Regions from separate parts of the Streptomyces sp. RG80 genome, predicted to be linked through region 3. Evidence: riboswitches for the same ligand, from Rfam matches in the RefSeq annotation. Region 3 holds a riboswitch; each other region holds the start of a gene.
The links. A riboswitch is a leader RNA that binds a small molecule or an ion and turns the genes downstream of it on or off. The one in region 3 is predicted to bind cyclic di-AMP.
Positions count from the first base shown of each region.

Region 1 (3,911 bases), on a different contig from region 3:
AGTGGCATGAGAGGACCGGGACGCCCGTCCCCGCCGAAGTACCGGAGCGGGCCTGGCCTGCCGTCGAGGAACTGATGACGGCCTACTTCCGGCGTCGCCAGTTCGCGCGCGTCGCCGTGGATGTCCGGACCCAGGTGAACGGGATTCTGCACCGACTGCGTACCGGGACGAGCTTCCTGCACGCTATGGCCCGTGGACCCTTGCCAAGGACCGGCAGAACACCTGGTTCAAGAAGGGCTTCTGGCCCGTCCTCGTGAGCCATTTGAACTCCAGGGGCGAGAGTTCGCCGGTTCGGCGCGAACCGCTGGTCCCACCTCTCCGCATCACCACGGCAGTTGCGCTGGATCCGGCACAACGTGACACGCCTTCAACTCTGTGATCTTCACGTGATCTACGCGGCATTAACTTGTGACAAGTGATCGACTGCCGATACGTTCACGCATCAGCGTGGCGACTCGCTTCACCCGCAGCACTCGTTCCACCCGCTGCATCGCCACGCCGGTCACAGTCGTCTCGCGAAAGGTCACCGCATGCTCACCGGGAACGGTCGTCACCGTCGCCCCCGTCAGGCTCCGGCACTTCTCGTCGCGGCCGGGGTGACCGGCTCCGCCATCGCGATTCCGTTGCTCGGCGCCTCCGGCGCGAGCGCGGCCGACGGGAACACCTGGGATCAGGTCGCCAAGTGCGAGACCGACGGTTCCTGGAGTGCGAACGACGGTGACGGCTACTACGGCGGGCTCAAGCTCTCCCAGGAGTACTGGGAGAAGTACGGCGGCCTCGACTTCGCCGCCAGTGCCGACCTCGCCAGCCGCAACCAGCAGATAGCCGTCGCCGAGAAGGTCCTCGCGGACCAGGGCGTCGGCGTCTGGGGCGCCTGCGGTCTGCTCAACGGGCTGAGCAAGGACTCGGGCTCGGCCGACGTCGACACCGGCGTCGCGAGCGGTTCACCGTCCGCCTCGGCGAACGACTCCTCCGGTTCATCCGATTCATCCGAGTCCTCCGACTCATCCGGTCTGTCCAACTCCTCCGGATCATCCGACTCGTCCGAGTCCTCCAGTTCGACCGAGTCGTCCGGCGATCCCTCGTCGTCACCGTCCAGCGATGCGGACAAGTCCGCCAAGTCGGACAGCTCCGGCTCCGCTTCGGGCGACTCTCAGTCTTCCGACAGCTCATCCACAGATGCGACCAAGGATGACGAATCGGACAACTCCTGGCAGGAAGGCGGCTCTTCGAGCCTGGTCGACACCGGCGCCCTCGCCGCCCCCTCCGAGGGCACCGGCCGGCACCGTGGCGCGAGCGCCGAGGAGGGGTCGTACACCGTCCGCTCCGGCGACACCCTCGCCTCCATCGCCGACTCCCTTGACCTCGACGGCGGATGGCGTCGGCTCTACGCCGAGAACGAGCAGGTCATCGGCGCCGACCCGAGCGACATCGTGCCGGGGCAGACCCTCTCTCTCGGTAGCGAAAAGGGCTAAATCCCTAGGAGAAAGCCCCGAGTTCGCGTCACGCTTCGCCAGTAAATGTCCGGTTTGGCGAAAGTGTGGGATGAGTCTCAGAAGCCCTGATCGTCTTTGAAATCCCCCGGGTTCCGTGTCTACGGTCAACACCGCTCGTCACCACGAGCCCCGGCTGCCGCAACGCCGAATCCTGCCAGCGGCTGTACGGGAACAGTCGTCGCGTCAAGCGCCGTAGGCAGGAGCGGGGGACCCAAGGTAAGTGCCGGGCCCGGCGGTTGAGGCAACTCGACGGCGGGACCGGCTTGGGGTGAAGCCGCGCAGTGCGCCGAAAGGCGGACGAGCGCGGCCGGGCAACTCAACCGGCCCGAACCCGACAGCTCACCTCGCAGGCGTCGGTGAGGGGATCCACCATGCTGTTTTCCGGCAAGGGCAAGCACCGTCGTCCGTCCAAGGCCACCCGCGCCGCCGCGCTCGCCGGCGTCACCGGTGTCGCCATCGCCGCCCCGCTGATGGCGGCCGGCAACGCCTCCGCCGCCACCGCCTCCGAGTGGGACGCCGTCGCCCAGTGCGAGTCGGGCGGCGACTGGTCCATCAACACCGGCAACGGCTACTACGGCGGTCTCCAGTTCTCCGCCTCCACCTGGGCCGCGTACGGCGGCACGGCGTACGCCTCGCAGGCCAACCAGGCCAGCAAGGCGCAGCAGATCGAGATAGCCGAGAAGGTCCTCGCGGGCCAGGGCAAGGGTGCCTGGCCGGTCTGTGGTGTGGGCCTGTCCAGTGCCGCGTACACCGGCGGCGGCAGCTCGTCCTCCTCCGGCGGCAGCTCCTCCAGCGACAGCGGCAGCAGCACCGGCACCCGCTCCTCCGAGCAGTCGACCTCCCGTTCCTCGGAGCGCGCGACCGCCAAGAAGACCGTCACCACCCCGACCGGCAAGAAGGTCAAGAAGGGCGACGGCGAGTACAAGGTCGTCAAGGGTGACACCCTCAGCTCGATCGCCGAGGAGCACGACGTCAAGGGCGGCTGGGCGAAGCTGTACAAGCTGAACAAGGACATCGTCGAGGACGCCGACCTGATCTACCCGGGTCAGCAGCTGCACCTCAAGTAAGACCCGGTCCTTCCCTCGGGCAGGACCCAGCTGAACCACAGTGCCCTCACATCCGTGGTCCTCATACTGAAGGCCTCGTGAGGGTCCCCCCGTCCCCACGGGCTCCCCGCTCCGGTGCGTGTTCCCCCGTACGCACCGGGGCGGGGTTTTCTCTGCCCCGGTCCACGTCGTGTCTTCCGGCGTGTTTCCCGAAGCGTCTTTGTTCCGTTCGGAAACAATTTACTCTCGGTTCTGTCCACGGGGCGGTCCACGCGGTGGCTGATCGCCCCGGGCCGGTTAGGCTCGTCTCGCAGAGCCGCTGCGGCAGTGCCGTAGCCGCGTCACATCCCAAGAAGGAGATGCTCGTGCCGTCCATCGACGTCGTCGTAGCCCGGGAAATCCTCGACTCACGAGGCAACCCCACCGTCGAGGTCGAGGTCGGCCTCGACGACGGCAGCACGGGTCGTGCCGCCGTTCCGTCCGGCGCCTCCACGGGCGCCTTCGAGGCCATCGAGCTCCGTGACGGTGACCCGAACCGCTACCAGGGCAAGGGTGTCGAGAAGGCCGTCCTCGCCGTCATCGAGCAGATCGGCCCGGAGCTCGTCGGTTACGACGCCACCGAGCAGCGCCTGATCGACCAGGCGATGTTCGACCTGGACGCCACCGACAACAAGGGCTCGCTCGGCGCCAACGCCATCCTCGGCGTCTCCCTCGCCGTCGCGCACGCCGCCTCCGAGGCCAGCGACCTGCCGCTCTTCCGCTATCTGGGCGGCCCGAACGCGCACCTGCTGCCCGTTCCGATGATGAACATCCTGAACGGCGGCTCGCACGCCGACTCCAACGTGGACATCCAGGAGTTCATGATCGCCCCGATCGGCGCGGAGTCCTTCTCCGAGGCGCTGCGCTGGGGCGCCGAGGTCTACCACACCCTCAAGAAGGTGCTGAAGACCAAGGGCCTGTCCACCGGCCTCGGCGACGAGGGCGGCTTCGCCCCGAACCTGGAGTCCAACCGCGCCGCCCTCGACCTCATCCTCGAGGCCATCAAGGAGGCCGGTTACACCCCCGGCGAGCAGATCGCCCTCGCCCTCGACGTCGCCGCCTCCGAGTTCTACAAGGACGGCGTCTACACCTTCGAGGGCAAGGACCGCTCCGCCGCCGAGATGACGGAGTACTACGCCGAGCTCGTCGAGGCGTACCCGCTCGTCTCCATCGAGGACCCGCTGTTCGAGGACGACTGGGCCGGCTGGAACACCATCACCGAGAAGCTCGGCGACAAGGTCCAGATCGTCGGCGACGACCTCTTCGTCACCAACCCCGAGCGCCTGGCCCGCGGCATCGAGGAGGGCTCCGCCAACGCCCTGCTCGTCAA
Region 1 is NZ_JBEAAJ010000008.1:515,562-519,472, forward strand. It holds gene ABKA17_RS29260 (recombinase family protein) at 1-257, shown strand, start outside; gene ABKA17_RS29265 (transglycosylase family protein) at 531-1,475, shown strand; cyclic di-AMP (ydaO/yuaA leader) riboswitch at 1,675-1,864, shown strand; gene ABKA17_RS29270 (transglycosylase family protein) at 1,868-2,563, shown strand; gene eno (phosphopyruvate hydratase) at 2,908-3,911, shown strand, end outside.
Region 1: linked by a shared signal. The riboswitch ahead of ABKA17_RS29270 (transglycosylase family protein) and the one ahead of ABKA17_RS38575 (C40 family peptidase) in region 3 are both predicted to bind cyclic di-AMP.

Region 2 (3,911 bases), on a different contig from region 3:
ATGTAGGTAACCCGACACTCTCGTCAATGACAAGAGGTTGAAACGCTTCTCTTCTGTGCACGCTCACAGCTCCGCGCACAGCGCTGCACAGTCCCGTGGTCAGGGGCCGGTGGTGCGGGACTCCACTGGAGAGCACTTGAGAGCGTCAACGCCGGGAACCGGAGCGGTGGTCAACGCATGTGAAGGCTGCGCCCGTCCGGTTCCCGTCGAGTCGCTGGGGGTTTCCATCCGTATTCTCTGATCATGGCCGCACCCACCGCATATTCACTCATCGCCACTGACCTGGACGGGACCCTGCTCCGGGGCGACGACACGCTCTCCGACCGGTCGCTCGCCGCGCTCGCACGGGTGGCGGAGGCCGGGGCCCGGCATCTGGTGGTGACAGGCCGGCCCGCCCCGAGAGTGCGGCCGCTCCTCGACGACCTGGGCAGCACCGGGCTCGCGGTGTGCGGACAGGGTGCGCAGGTCTACGACGCCGGCGCGGACCGTCTGCTCTGGTCGGTCACCCTGGACCGGGAGTTGGCCGAGACCGCGCTCGGCAAGATCGAGGCCGAGGTGGGGCAGGTGTACGCCGCCGTCGACCAGGACGGCGTCGACGGGCTCACCCTCATCGAGCCCGGCTATCTGATGCCGCACCCGACCCTGCCCGCGGTCCGGGTCGACCGCCGTGACGACCTGTGGTGCGAGCCGATCAGCAAGGTGCTGCTACGCCATCCGTCGCTGTCCGACGACGAGTTGGCGGCGACCGCGCGCGGAGTCGTCGGTTCCCTCGCGACGGTGACGATGTCGGGCCCCGGCACCGTCGAACTCCAGCCATGCGGCATCACCAAGGCGACGGGCCTGGCGCTGGCCGCCGAGCACCTCGGCCTCGGCCCTCAACAGACCATCGCCTTCGGGGACATGCCCAACGACATCCCCATGTTCGACTGGGCGGCCCACGGCGTCGCGATGGCGAACGCCCACCCCGAACTCAAGGCGGTCGCCGACGAGACCACCCTCTCGAACGAGGACGACGGCATCGCCGTCGTCCTCGAGAGGCTGTTCCAGGGGAACCTGCTCGTGAACGGGGTCCGGTGAAGGTCGAGCTGACGGACGATCAGGCGCTCGTCCTGGCCGACTGGCTCGATCGGGTCATGCACCGGACGGAGTTCTCGGCGGTCGTCGACGACCGGGCCGTCTGGTCCCCGCTGCTTCGTATCAGCGGGTCGCTGGAGACGCAGTTGCCGTCGATCTTCGATGCCTCGTACGGCGAGCAACTGGAAGCGGCCCGCCGACGGTTGATCGGCGAGCTGGGTGACTTCGGCGAGTCACCCAGCGGTCACTCGTCCTAGTACGCGCCCCACACGTTGTCGATCGACCCGTACCGCTGCGCCGCGTAGTTGCAGGCGGCGGTGATGTTGGCGACCGGGTCGTACGAGTTCCACGAGGTGCCGGCCACGTGGTACGCCTGGAACGTCGGGTCGATGACCTGGAGCAGGCCCTTGGACGGGGTGCCCGCGGCCGCGTTGGAGTCCCAGTTGTTGATGGCCCACGGGTTGCCCGAGGACTCGCGGATGATGTTGCGGTAGATGCCGTCGTAGCTGCCGGGGATCCCGTTCTGGGCCATGACCTGGAGGGAGGCCCGGATCCAGCCGTCGAGGGTGTCGGAGTAGCCGAGCGAGGTGGCCGTGGCGACGGTCGGGGTGGCCGCGGAGGCGCTGGTCGCGCCGACGAGCGGGAGGGTGAGCAGGGCGAGGCCGGTGCCGGCGATCGCGAGCTTGCGGGGCAGACGCATGACGAAGTTCCTCTCCGGCGCCTGCGAGGTGAGCTGTCGGGTTCGGGCGGGAGCTGCCCGGCCATGCCGGAAGAAGGCATGACTTCACCCCGAGCCGTCCTCGTCTGTCATAAGACGTCCGGGTCCGGCGACTTACCTGGGTCCCCCGCTCCTGCCGTACGTGTTCTCGTGAGTGAGCGGTCTCGGGCGGCGGCAGGATTCGGCGTCCGCCCGGGCCCGGAACGTATGCGAGTGCACATGCCCGAAACAAGTACCGGATTCACAGATCGCACCTGTTGACCTTGGTGCGTGCTTTGTCGGCCCCTGAATTCCGGGGGTGACGGGTGGGCCGACGTGAGTCAACTCACGCGCGAGCGCAAGAACGGCAAAACGGGCAATGATGCCCAACTGGCAGTTAACCGGCGGCCCGTGGGATCCGCTTCTCCCACGTCCGGTGGAAGACCACCTCGCCGCCCTCCGCGCAGATCACCTCGTTGGTGGTCAGGAAGTGGTCCGCCCCGTCGCAGGCGATCTCCGAGCGCGTCCGCACGGTCGTGTCCCACGCCAGTTCGGGGCGGTGCAGCCGGATCGACCAGTCCGAGCGGGTGCGCGCCGACAGGGGATCGTCCTCCTGGATCGTGTACGTCTCCAGCGCGTCCTCGGTGAACTCGAGCCCGTCGGGGTACACGCGCGTGCCGCCGTACCGCGGGTCGACCTCGAGGCGCCACTCGCCCTTGGCGACATCACGCACGACCAGCCGCTCGGGGCGGGGTTCGTCGAGGGTGGCGGGGAAGTTCACACCGAGCGGCTCGGACTGCTCGGGTTCATCGAAGGTGATGTCCGAGGACGCCGCACGCGCGCGTACCGGCAGGTCGAGGAAGCTGCCCGCCGGGTCCAGGGAGAAGCCGGCCGCCGAGTCGGGCTGCGGCCAGATCCACGGCCAGTACGCGGAGGAGACGGCGAGCCGGATGCGGTGGCCGGGCGGGAAGACGTGCCCGATGCCGTTCAGCTCGAAGGCCACCTCCTGCGTGGCCCCCGGCTCCCACGGCACCGCACGGTCCCGCCCCAGCCGCGCCGACAGGTTCAGCACACCGCGCGTGACCAGCGTCGACGAGCCGTCCGGCGCCACGTCGCAGAGCCGGGCGACGATCTGCCCGCGCGGCACCTCCGAGGTCACCCGCAGCCGCACCCGCGGTCGCCCGAGCACCCACGTCTCCTCTCCCACTGCGAACTCGAAGCAGGCCGAGCGCGCGTCCTCCTCCCGCTGGTCCGGCGGCAGGTCGGCGTCGTTGCCGAACGGGAAGAAGCGGCCGGCGTCGACGCCGGTGTGCTGCGGGGACCGGACGAGCACGGGGGCGCCCTGGAGGCCGTAGGAGACCGTCGTGACGTGGGGGGAGGGCCAGGCCGGCTCGCCGACCCAGCGGCCGGGGAGGCTGTCGTACACCGTGGCCGGGCGGTGCGAGTCGCTGACGTAGGACCGCAGCAGCGGCTCGCGCATGATCCCGGTGTCCACGCCCTTCAGGTGCTGGTCCCACCAGCGCAGGGTCTCCTGGAGGAAGCCGATCGCCGGGCCCGGCGGCAGACCGCGGTCGGGGTACTGGTGGGACCAGGGGCCGATGAGCCCGCGTACGCGATCCGGCGGCAGGTGCTCGACCAGGCGCAGGACCGTGTCGCGGTACGGGTCGTGCCAGCCGCCCACCGCCAGGACGGCCGCGTCGATCGCGCCGTAGTCCTCGCAGACGCTGCCGTGCCGCCAGTAGTCGTCGCGGGTCTGGTGGGCCAGCCAGGTGTGGATGAAGGGATCGACGGCCTCCAGGCGCTTGAGCCACATGTCCCGCCACGCCTCGCCGGCGTAGAGCGGGTCCGGCGGGCGCGAGACGAAGGCGAGCATGGTCGCGGCCCAGGCGTGCATGTCCACCGCGAGGACGGAACCTCCCATGTAGTGCACGTCGTTGTCATAGCGGTCGTCCGTGGAGCACACCGTGACGACCGCCTTGAGCGGCTCGGGGGCGAGGGCCGCGATCTGGAGGGAGTTGAAGCCACCCCAGGAGATGCCGAACATGCCCACCCGGCCGTTGCACCAGGGCTGCGCCGCCAGCCAGTTCACCACCTCGACCCCGTCGGCCAGCTCCGTCGCCGAATACTCGTCCGTCGGCAT
Region 2 is NZ_JBEAAJ010000015.1:206,943-210,853, forward strand. It holds gene ABKA17_RS41920 (HAD family hydrolase) at 244-1,077, shown strand; gene ABKA17_RS41925 (hypothetical protein) at 1,074-1,331, shown strand; gene ABKA17_RS41930 (transglycosylase SLT domain-containing protein) at 1,328-1,774, opposite strand; cyclic di-AMP (ydaO/yuaA leader) riboswitch at 1,778-1,963, opposite strand; gene ABKA17_RS41935 (CocE/NonD family hydrolase) at 2,169-3,911, opposite strand, start outside.
Region 2: linked by a shared signal. The riboswitch ahead of ABKA17_RS41930 (transglycosylase SLT domain-containing protein) and the one ahead of ABKA17_RS38575 (C40 family peptidase) in region 3 are both predicted to bind cyclic di-AMP.

Region 3 (3,911 bases):
GTCAGAACGCGGCCGTGAACTCCGCCCAGCTCCCGGGGGAGAAGAGCAGCGCGGGTCCGGACGGGTTCTTGGAGTCGCGCACGGCGAGCAGGCCGGTCCCTGGACCGGTGTGCGGCCGAGCCGTCTCGACACAGTTGTTGGCTCCTGTGCTGTAGCTGCTGCGCAGCCATCGCACACCGTGCAGATCTGTACTGATGGGTACGTTCCGAGGCATTGCGGACATGGTGCCTCCTTACGCGCCGTCACCTATCCCGGCGATGTAATCCAACGAGTCCTCGGGCGAAAGGGCGTGGATCTGAAGGGCGTTGAAGGCCTCGGTATAGGCCTGGAGGTCTTCTTTCCGCTCGAGGTAGAGGCTACTCGTCAAGTGGTCGAGAACAACCACGTCCAGATCAGATGTGCTCGAAAAAGAGAAGATTACGAAAGGCCCGGTGATGCCGATGTGCGCTCCCGCGGCGAACGGCAGCACCTGAATCCTGACTTGGGGCAACCGGGCCGCCTCCGCGAGCCTTTGCAGCTGCCTTGCCATGACGTCGGGCCCGCCGATGGCCCGGCGCAGCACCGCCTCGTCCAGCACCGCGCTGAGCTCCAGCGGAGGCTGGGCGCGCAGTACGTCCTGTCTGGCCAGCCGCACCTCGACGAGCGCGTCGAGCCGTTCGTCCAGGTCCGCATCGAGTCCGCCCACGGCGGCCCGGGTCACCGCGCGCGCGTACTCGGGTGTCTGCAACAACCCGGGCACCACGGAGGTCTCGAGCGTGCGCATCGCGTCGGCCTGTGACTCCAGACTGATGAAATCGCGGTACGTCGGTGGCAGTACCCCGCGGTACTGGTGCCACCAGTGGTGCCGTCCACCACCCTCGTCGGAGCCCGCCAACACCAGCAGCAACTCCCGCAGTTGGGTGTCGTGCACCTCGTAGGCGTCCAGCAGTAACCGCACATCGGCCGGTTTGACGCCGCTCGCGCCGGTCTCGATCCGGCTCACCTTCGACTGGTGCCAGCCCACCAGCCGGGCCGCCTCACCACTGGTGAGCCCCGCACTCGTGCGCAACGCACGCAGTTCGGCGCCCAGTTTCCGGCGGCGTACCGCGGGACCGTGCTGCATGGGCTACTCCTTACTCCTTCCGGGCCGCCCAAATACGGTCTTCCGTCGGAGAGTTCACCGCTTCGAGCGACAGATATATGCATATCTTGGTGGATCGGCACCGTGACCGGCCCGGTAATGGCAGTCTGGCGAAGAAGCACCAGTCCGGGACCGTACTCGAACCAGCCGCTCCGTGTCGGACTGCGGTCCCGTGGGAAAAGGACGGCGTCGCCATGGCAGACCATCTGGAAGCATCCGTCACTCTGCCGAGCGATCCCGCCTCGGTCTCCGCGGCCCGCACATACGTCATCGGCACCCTGGTGGAATGGGGTCTGCCGGCGGACACGGAGGTGGCCGACACCATCCGGCTCATCGTCTCCGAACTCGCCACCAACGCCGTACAGCACACCTTCGGGCAGTCACCCACCTTCACGGTGGACATCCAGCTCGACCGTGACGAACAACTGCGCATCGGGGTCACCGACAGCCACCCCCGCTTCCCCAAGCGGCTGCCGGCCGCGGTTCAGCAGGACAACGGCCGCGGCATGGTGATCATCCGCTGGCTGACCGCGGAGTGCGGCGGCAAGCTGAGAGTCCGGCCGACCCGGGAGGGCGGCAAGACCGTCTCCATCGAACTCCCGTGGACGGTGCCGGCCGAGCCGGTCTCCGCGGCGGGACAGCAGGAGCCGTAGAAAAGGCGCCCCCGGAACTCGGAGGCGCCTTTCAGGGGTCACTGCCGGCCCCGCGAGGGTGACGGCGGGTCAGGTCGCCGCCACCCGTACGAGGCAGGTCACTTGACCCGGCCGTACCAGACGCTCTTGGTCCAGATCTTCTGCAGCTTCACGACCTCCCCGCTCTTCGGGGAGTGCCAGATCTTCCCCTTCCCGGCATAGATGCCGACGTGGTACACGCTGGAGCCGGAGTGGAAGAACACGAGGTCTCCGGCCTTGCGGTTCCCCGCGGAGATGTGGCGGGTCTTGTTGTACTGCTGGGCCGCCGTACGGGGCAGGCTCTTGCCCGCCTTCTTGTACGAGTACAGCGTGAGCCCGGAGCAGTCGAACCGGTGCGGTCCCGAGGCGCCCCACTTGTACGGGGAGCCTTTTTTGGAGGCCGCGACCTGGAGTGCCTTCGTCGCTGGTGCCGCGGCCTCGGCGTCGGACGCGATGCCCGGGACCACGATCGAGCCGCCCACTGCGGCGATGGTGAGAGCCGAGGCCGTACCGGCCCGGACCATGAGCGACGGGACACGATTGAGCGCAGACATGCGCAACCCTTCGTCAGCCGCCTGTGAAGGATGACCTGTCGGATTCGGGCTGGCGAAGTTGCCCGGCCGCGTACTGCGGCTTCACCCCAAGGGCTGCTCGGAACGGCCGTTGACGGCTGTTCCGGCGACCCGTCGTGCTTGGGTCCTCCACTCCTGCCGATCCACTCCTGTCGACCGGTCATCCGGGCGGCGGCAGGACTCGGCGTCCGCCCGGATCGCCCCGCCGCTGCGGCGGGGTCTTGTCGTCAGACAGGGATCTTCACGCACTCCACGCCGAAAAACCCAATGGAATCGGGGATTTGTGGTGTTACTCACCACTCACCCGTTCGGGTGGACACTCGACTGTTCGAGGGACCGTCGAGGGGGTTGGGGACCCCCGGACCAGCACCGGAGGTACTCATTCCGGACTCGGGCTACGCGCGTTGCGCAACCTTTACGGCCCTGTCAAAGGAGACGTGTCTACTCCAAACGGGGGTACGTCATTTGGTCCGTTTGAAGGCCTGTCCGGACGCATCGCCACGCGGTCGGGTGCGCCGGAGCGGCCACCGGCACGTCAACTGTCGGAGTCGGGCGGCAGGGTGACCCGGCCCGTGCGCCGCTCGCCGTCGAGCACTCGAAGCGCCCGCGCCAGGGTCGGGGCGTGCAGCTCGGTCTCGCCGCGCTGATGCATGGTCGCCAGCGCGTCCCGCAGCTCGGCGGCCTTCGCCACCAGCGCCTGAGCCGCCCGCAGTCCGCGGTAGGTGTCCCCGTGGTGCGCCGGGTTGATACGACCGAGCAGATCGACCACGTCGAGGTAACGGTCGATCAACTCGCCCTCGGCGCGGGTCAGAGCGGGCAGCGGAGGGAGCTCCGGTGGCAGCATCGCTCGCTCACCGGGCGCCGGGCGCGGTGCGGGACGCCTTGCGGCTGGGGATGATCCGGTCCACCAGGCCGTACTCCAGGGCCTCTTGCGCGTCCAGGATCTTGTCCCGCTCGATGTCCGCGGTGACTTGCTCGTGGGTGCGCCCGGTGTGCGTGACGAGCATCTCCTCCAGGCGGGCGCGGACGCGGCCCAACTCCTCGGCCTGGATGGCCAGATCGCCGGCCTGTCCCTCCACCGGCTGCGGCAGCGAGGGCTGATGGATCACCATGCGGGCGCCCGGCAGCGCGAACCGCTTGCCCGGGGTGCCCGCCGCGAGCAGCACCGCGGCCGAGGAGCCGGCCTGCCCCAGGCAGATCGTCTCCACGTCGCAGCTGACGAAGCGCATCGTGTCGTAGATCGCCGACATCGCGCTGAACGAGCCGCCGGGGGAGTTGATGTAGAGGGAGATGTCCCGGTCCGGGTCCTGGTACTCGAGGTGCATGAACTGGGCCATCACGTCGTTCGCCGAGATGTCGTCGACCGGCGTCCCGAGGAAGACGATCCGCTCCTCCAGCAGCTTGGAGTACGGGTCCATCGTCTTCTGGCCGGCACTCGTGCGTTCCGTGAACTCGGGCAGGACATGGCGGGCGGACGGTCGGGTCATGGGTACCCCTCCTTCGACGTCTGTAAAAAATGTACAGGACGTACGTGACGTTATGATGGGG
Region 3 is NZ_JBEAAJ010000013.1:131,315-135,225, reverse strand. It holds gene ABKA17_RS38590 (DUF397 domain-containing protein) at 2-223, opposite strand; gene ABKA17_RS38585 (helix-turn-helix domain-containing protein) at 233-1,102, opposite strand; gene ABKA17_RS38580 (ATP-binding protein) at 1,315-1,773, shown strand; gene ABKA17_RS38575 (C40 family peptidase) at 1,872-2,345, opposite strand; cyclic di-AMP (ydaO/yuaA leader) riboswitch at 2,349-2,544, opposite strand; gene ABKA17_RS38570 (hypothetical protein) at 2,899-3,207, opposite strand; gene ABKA17_RS38565 (ATP-dependent Clp protease proteolytic subunit) at 3,215-3,850, opposite strand.

Region 4 (3,911 bases), on a different contig from region 3:
CTTGGTCACGGCGCCGGTGAAGAGCTGGCTGACGTACAGGTCGCCGCTGTCGTTGAAGGCGATGCCGGTGATCGAGCCGAAGCCCGACTTCCAGCCGAGGATCCGGCCGGTCCGGGGGTCGACCTTCCACACGCGCGCCGTGGGCTTCTGGGCCTCGCCGTTCAGCTCGCCGACGTAGAGGTTGCCGTCGGGGCCGAGCGCCAGGGACGTGGGGACGGACTGGTTGCGGTCATGGTCCGGGAAGACCGTGAAGGGGCGCGCCTTGCCCTTGGGTGACACGACGACCAGGTCGTTGCCCGCCGCGTCGGCGACGATCCGGCGGCCGTCCGGGAGCGCGAGGACGGCGTACGGGTTGGACTCGACGGAGGCCTTGTGCGGGTTGTACCGGAACTCGACGGCCGAGATGTCGGCGGCGATCCTCGCCTTGTCGTGGCCGCCGCCGGGGTCGATGCGCAGCAGCTTGCCGAGCTTGTTCCAGGGTGGTGTCGTCGGGACGCCGGCCTCCGGCGGGGCGTAGGTCTCGACGCCCCAGAGCTCGCCGTGGAGGGCGGAGACGCCGTCCAGGCCGGTCGCGAAACCGCCGTCGGGGGCGGCGCCCGAGGGCAGGCCCTGCACGACCCGGTGGTGCTGCCACGCGCCCTGGGCCCAGTAGATCCTGGTGACGGCGGAGGAGAGGCCGACGCAGGTCTCGCCTTCGGGTCCCTCGCCGATGCACTTCTTGCCGCCGCGGCCGGCCTCGGCGACGTACAGCTGCCCGGTGTCGTGGTCGTAGGAGAGCTGGCGTGGGTTGTCGAGGCCGGTCGCGATCACGCGGACGACCGGCTTTCCGCCGCCGTGGCCGCCCGAGGCGGTCGCCGGGGCGAGGCCCGCGGTGGCGACGAGCGCGACTCCTGTGGCGACGACGAACGATGTGCGCTTCCTCATGGCCGAACCCCCTGTGCCCTTCGTGCGCCACGGCACCCGACCGCGGCTCGGCTGGAAGTTAGCGTCCGGAAGCGGGCGGACGTCGTCACTCCGCCCAAAATACGTACAACTCCTGGCAGATCACTCCGTATTGGCCACGGTCGGCTACGTCCTGACCTAAGGTCACGAAAATGTATCGGGCATATCGAACATCAACCTTCACAGGGGCCACACGCGTTGGCTACCGTGCCGGAAGGCCGTACGACCCCCACCGGCGAACATCGCCGGGCCGCGCGGCCTCCGCCGAGTCCGGTGCGCCCGTCCAGGCAGCCGGAGCCGGGGACCCACACCGACCTGGGGTGAATCGGCCCAACTCCCCTCCGGGGAACGGCCGTAGGGCACACCTTCCGAAGCACCCGCCCGAACCCGACAGCTAACTCGGTAGGCGGAGCATGGAAGGAGTCGCCAACCTTGGCGTCGCACCGCAAGTCGCCTCCCGCTGGTACGCGCGTGGCAGGTATACGCACCCCCGCTCTGGCCACGGCCGCCCTCACCTCCGTGGCGTTGCTCTCCCAGACGGCCACCGCGGCCCCCTCGACCGACGACAAGCCGAGCATCGAGGAGGTCGAGAAGAAGGTCGACGACCTCTACCGCCAGGCGGAGTCGGCGACCGAGAAGTACAACGCGACCAAGGAGAAGACCGCCAAGCAGCGCAAGGAGGTCGACACCCTCCTCGACGACGTCGCCAAGCGCACCCAGAAGCTCAACGAGGCCCGCGAGGAGCTCGGTTCCTTCGCCGCGGCCCAGTACCGCACCGGCGCCTCCGCGCCCGACACGGCGACCTTCCTGCTCGCGGACTCCCCGCAGGACTACTTCGACCAGACGCAGCTGATGGGCCGTATGACGTCCCGTCAGAAGGACGCGGTCGACGACTACGTCACCGAGCAGTCCGCGACGATGAAGAAGCGGCAGGAGGCCACCCAGAGCCTCGAGACGCTCACCGACTCGCAGAGCGACCTCAAGACCGCCAAGGCCACCGTCCAGCAGAAGCTGTCCGACGCGCGCGAGCTGCTGTCGAAGCTGACCGCGGAGGAGAAGGCGCGGCTCGCGGCGATCGAGAAGGAGAAGCAGGAGGAGGCCGCCCGCAAGGCCGCGGAACTGGCCAAGCAGCAGGCCGCCGAGGACAAGGCGGCTCAGGAGGCGGCCGCCGCCCAGGAGTCGACCAGCGGCTCGTCGTCGTCCTCCCAGGCCACGGACTCCTCGTACGCCACCAAGGCCGAGAAGGCGCTCGCCTTCGCCCGCTCACAGGTCGGCAAGCCGTACGTCTGGGGCGCCACCGGCCCCGACTCCTACGACTGCTCCGGCCTCACCCAGGCCGCCTGGAACGCCGCCGGCATCACCCTCCCGCGCACCACCTACGACCAGGTGAACTTCGGCGCCACGGTCACCCTCGCCAACGCCCGCCCCGGCGACCTCGTCTTCTTCTACGACGACGTCACCCACGTCGGCCTCTACATCGGCAACGGCATGATGATCCACGCGCCGAAGCCGGGGGCGTACGTGCGCGAGGAGTCGATCTACTACGACGGTGAGTCGGCGATCCACAGCGTGGTGCGGCCGGCCTGACGCGCCGCAGGGCCCTGGCGTCAGTGACCTCCGCGGTTCTCGACACAGGGCCCCTCACCGGGCTGGGGCTCGGCGTAGACGCCGTGCACCTCGCCGGTCAGCTCGTCCTTCGTCACTCGTCCGGAGACGCACACGACGCCCGTGTAGACGGCGTAGAAGCCGTTCCCGACGGACAGCCCGTGCTTCTCGCCGCAGCCGACACGGGCCAGCGCCGCCTTCACGCGCGCGTCGCTGAAGCCGCCGTACTCCCCCGACCCGCCTTCCTTCCGGACCTTCGCCAGCTCCGCGAGGATGAGTTCCGCCGACGCCTGGCCGCTGGCCCGCTGCTCGGCGCTCAGGGAGGCCTGCATGCGGTACGCGTGGTTGTCGGCGTAGTTCGGGGGCTGGTCGAGGTTCTCCTCCGGCCGGACCGTGCCGGTGCGGGGACTCGGATAGGACGGCACCGGGGCGGGCGTCCGGGCGGCCTGTGCGCACTTGGGCGGGGGCGCGTAGGAGGGCGAGGGAGCTGTCGACTGCGCGGACGGCGCGGACTCCGCCCGCGCACCACCCTTCTGGCTTCCGCACGCGGTCAGGGTGATCGCGAGGAGGGCGGCCGCTGCGGCTGATCGCCTGAGGAGCATGGGCAGAGTGTTCCGGCCCGGCACGGTGGTTGTCATGAGCGGAACTACTCAGATGGAGGCCATCTCCACGCACGCGCGCGTGCCCTGCCCCCGCCCTCCTCCCGCGCTCCCTAGCATCGCCTCATGCCCGGACCCTCCCCGCTCCGCGCCTGGTGGGCGCAGCGTCCGCCGGCCGCCGGCGCCGCCGTGATGGCGACCGGCATCCTGTCGGTCGGTCTGCATCTGACGGACCACGAGACCCTGTCCCGCATCGCCCTCGCACTGGCCGGCGCCGCCTGGATCGCGCTGGCCGCGGACTTCGCCGTACGACTGCTGCGGGACCGGCCGCGATGGGTGGCGGAGGCCGAGACACCGGGCGCCCTGACCGCCGTGGCCGCGACGACCGTGCTCGGCACCCGGCTCTCCGCGCTGGGCTGGCAGGCCCTCGCCGAGGCGCTGCTCGCGCTGTCCGCGCTGCTGTGGCCGGTGCTGATCGTGCTGGTCGTGGGGTACTGGAAGCGGCGGATGCCGGGGGCGGTGTTCCTCGCCTGCGTGGCCACGCAGGGGCTCGCCGTGCTCGGCGCCACGCTCGCCGCGGCCGAGTCGACGGCATGGCTCGCACACACGGCGCTCGTGCTGTTCTGGCTCGGCCTGGTCCTCTACGGCATCGCCCTGGCCCTCTTCGACCTGCGCCAGGTGACCGCGGGCGCCGGGGACCACTGGGTGGCCGGCGGGGCGATGGCCATCTCGGCGCTGGCCGGCGCGAAGCTCATCGCCGCGGAC
Region 4 is NZ_JBEAAJ010000001.1:178,317-182,227, reverse strand. It holds gene ABKA17_RS00900 (ScyD/ScyE family protein) at 1-924, opposite strand, end outside; cyclic di-AMP (ydaO/yuaA leader) riboswitch at 1,209-1,366, shown strand; gene ABKA17_RS00895 (C40 family peptidase) at 1,375-2,529, shown strand; gene ABKA17_RS00890 (hypothetical protein) at 2,550-3,149, opposite strand; gene ABKA17_RS00885 (tellurite resistance/C4-dicarboxylate transporter family protein) at 3,273-3,911, shown strand, end outside.
Region 4: linked by a shared signal. The riboswitch ahead of ABKA17_RS00895 (C40 family peptidase) and the one ahead of ABKA17_RS38575 (C40 family peptidase) in region 3 are both predicted to bind cyclic di-AMP.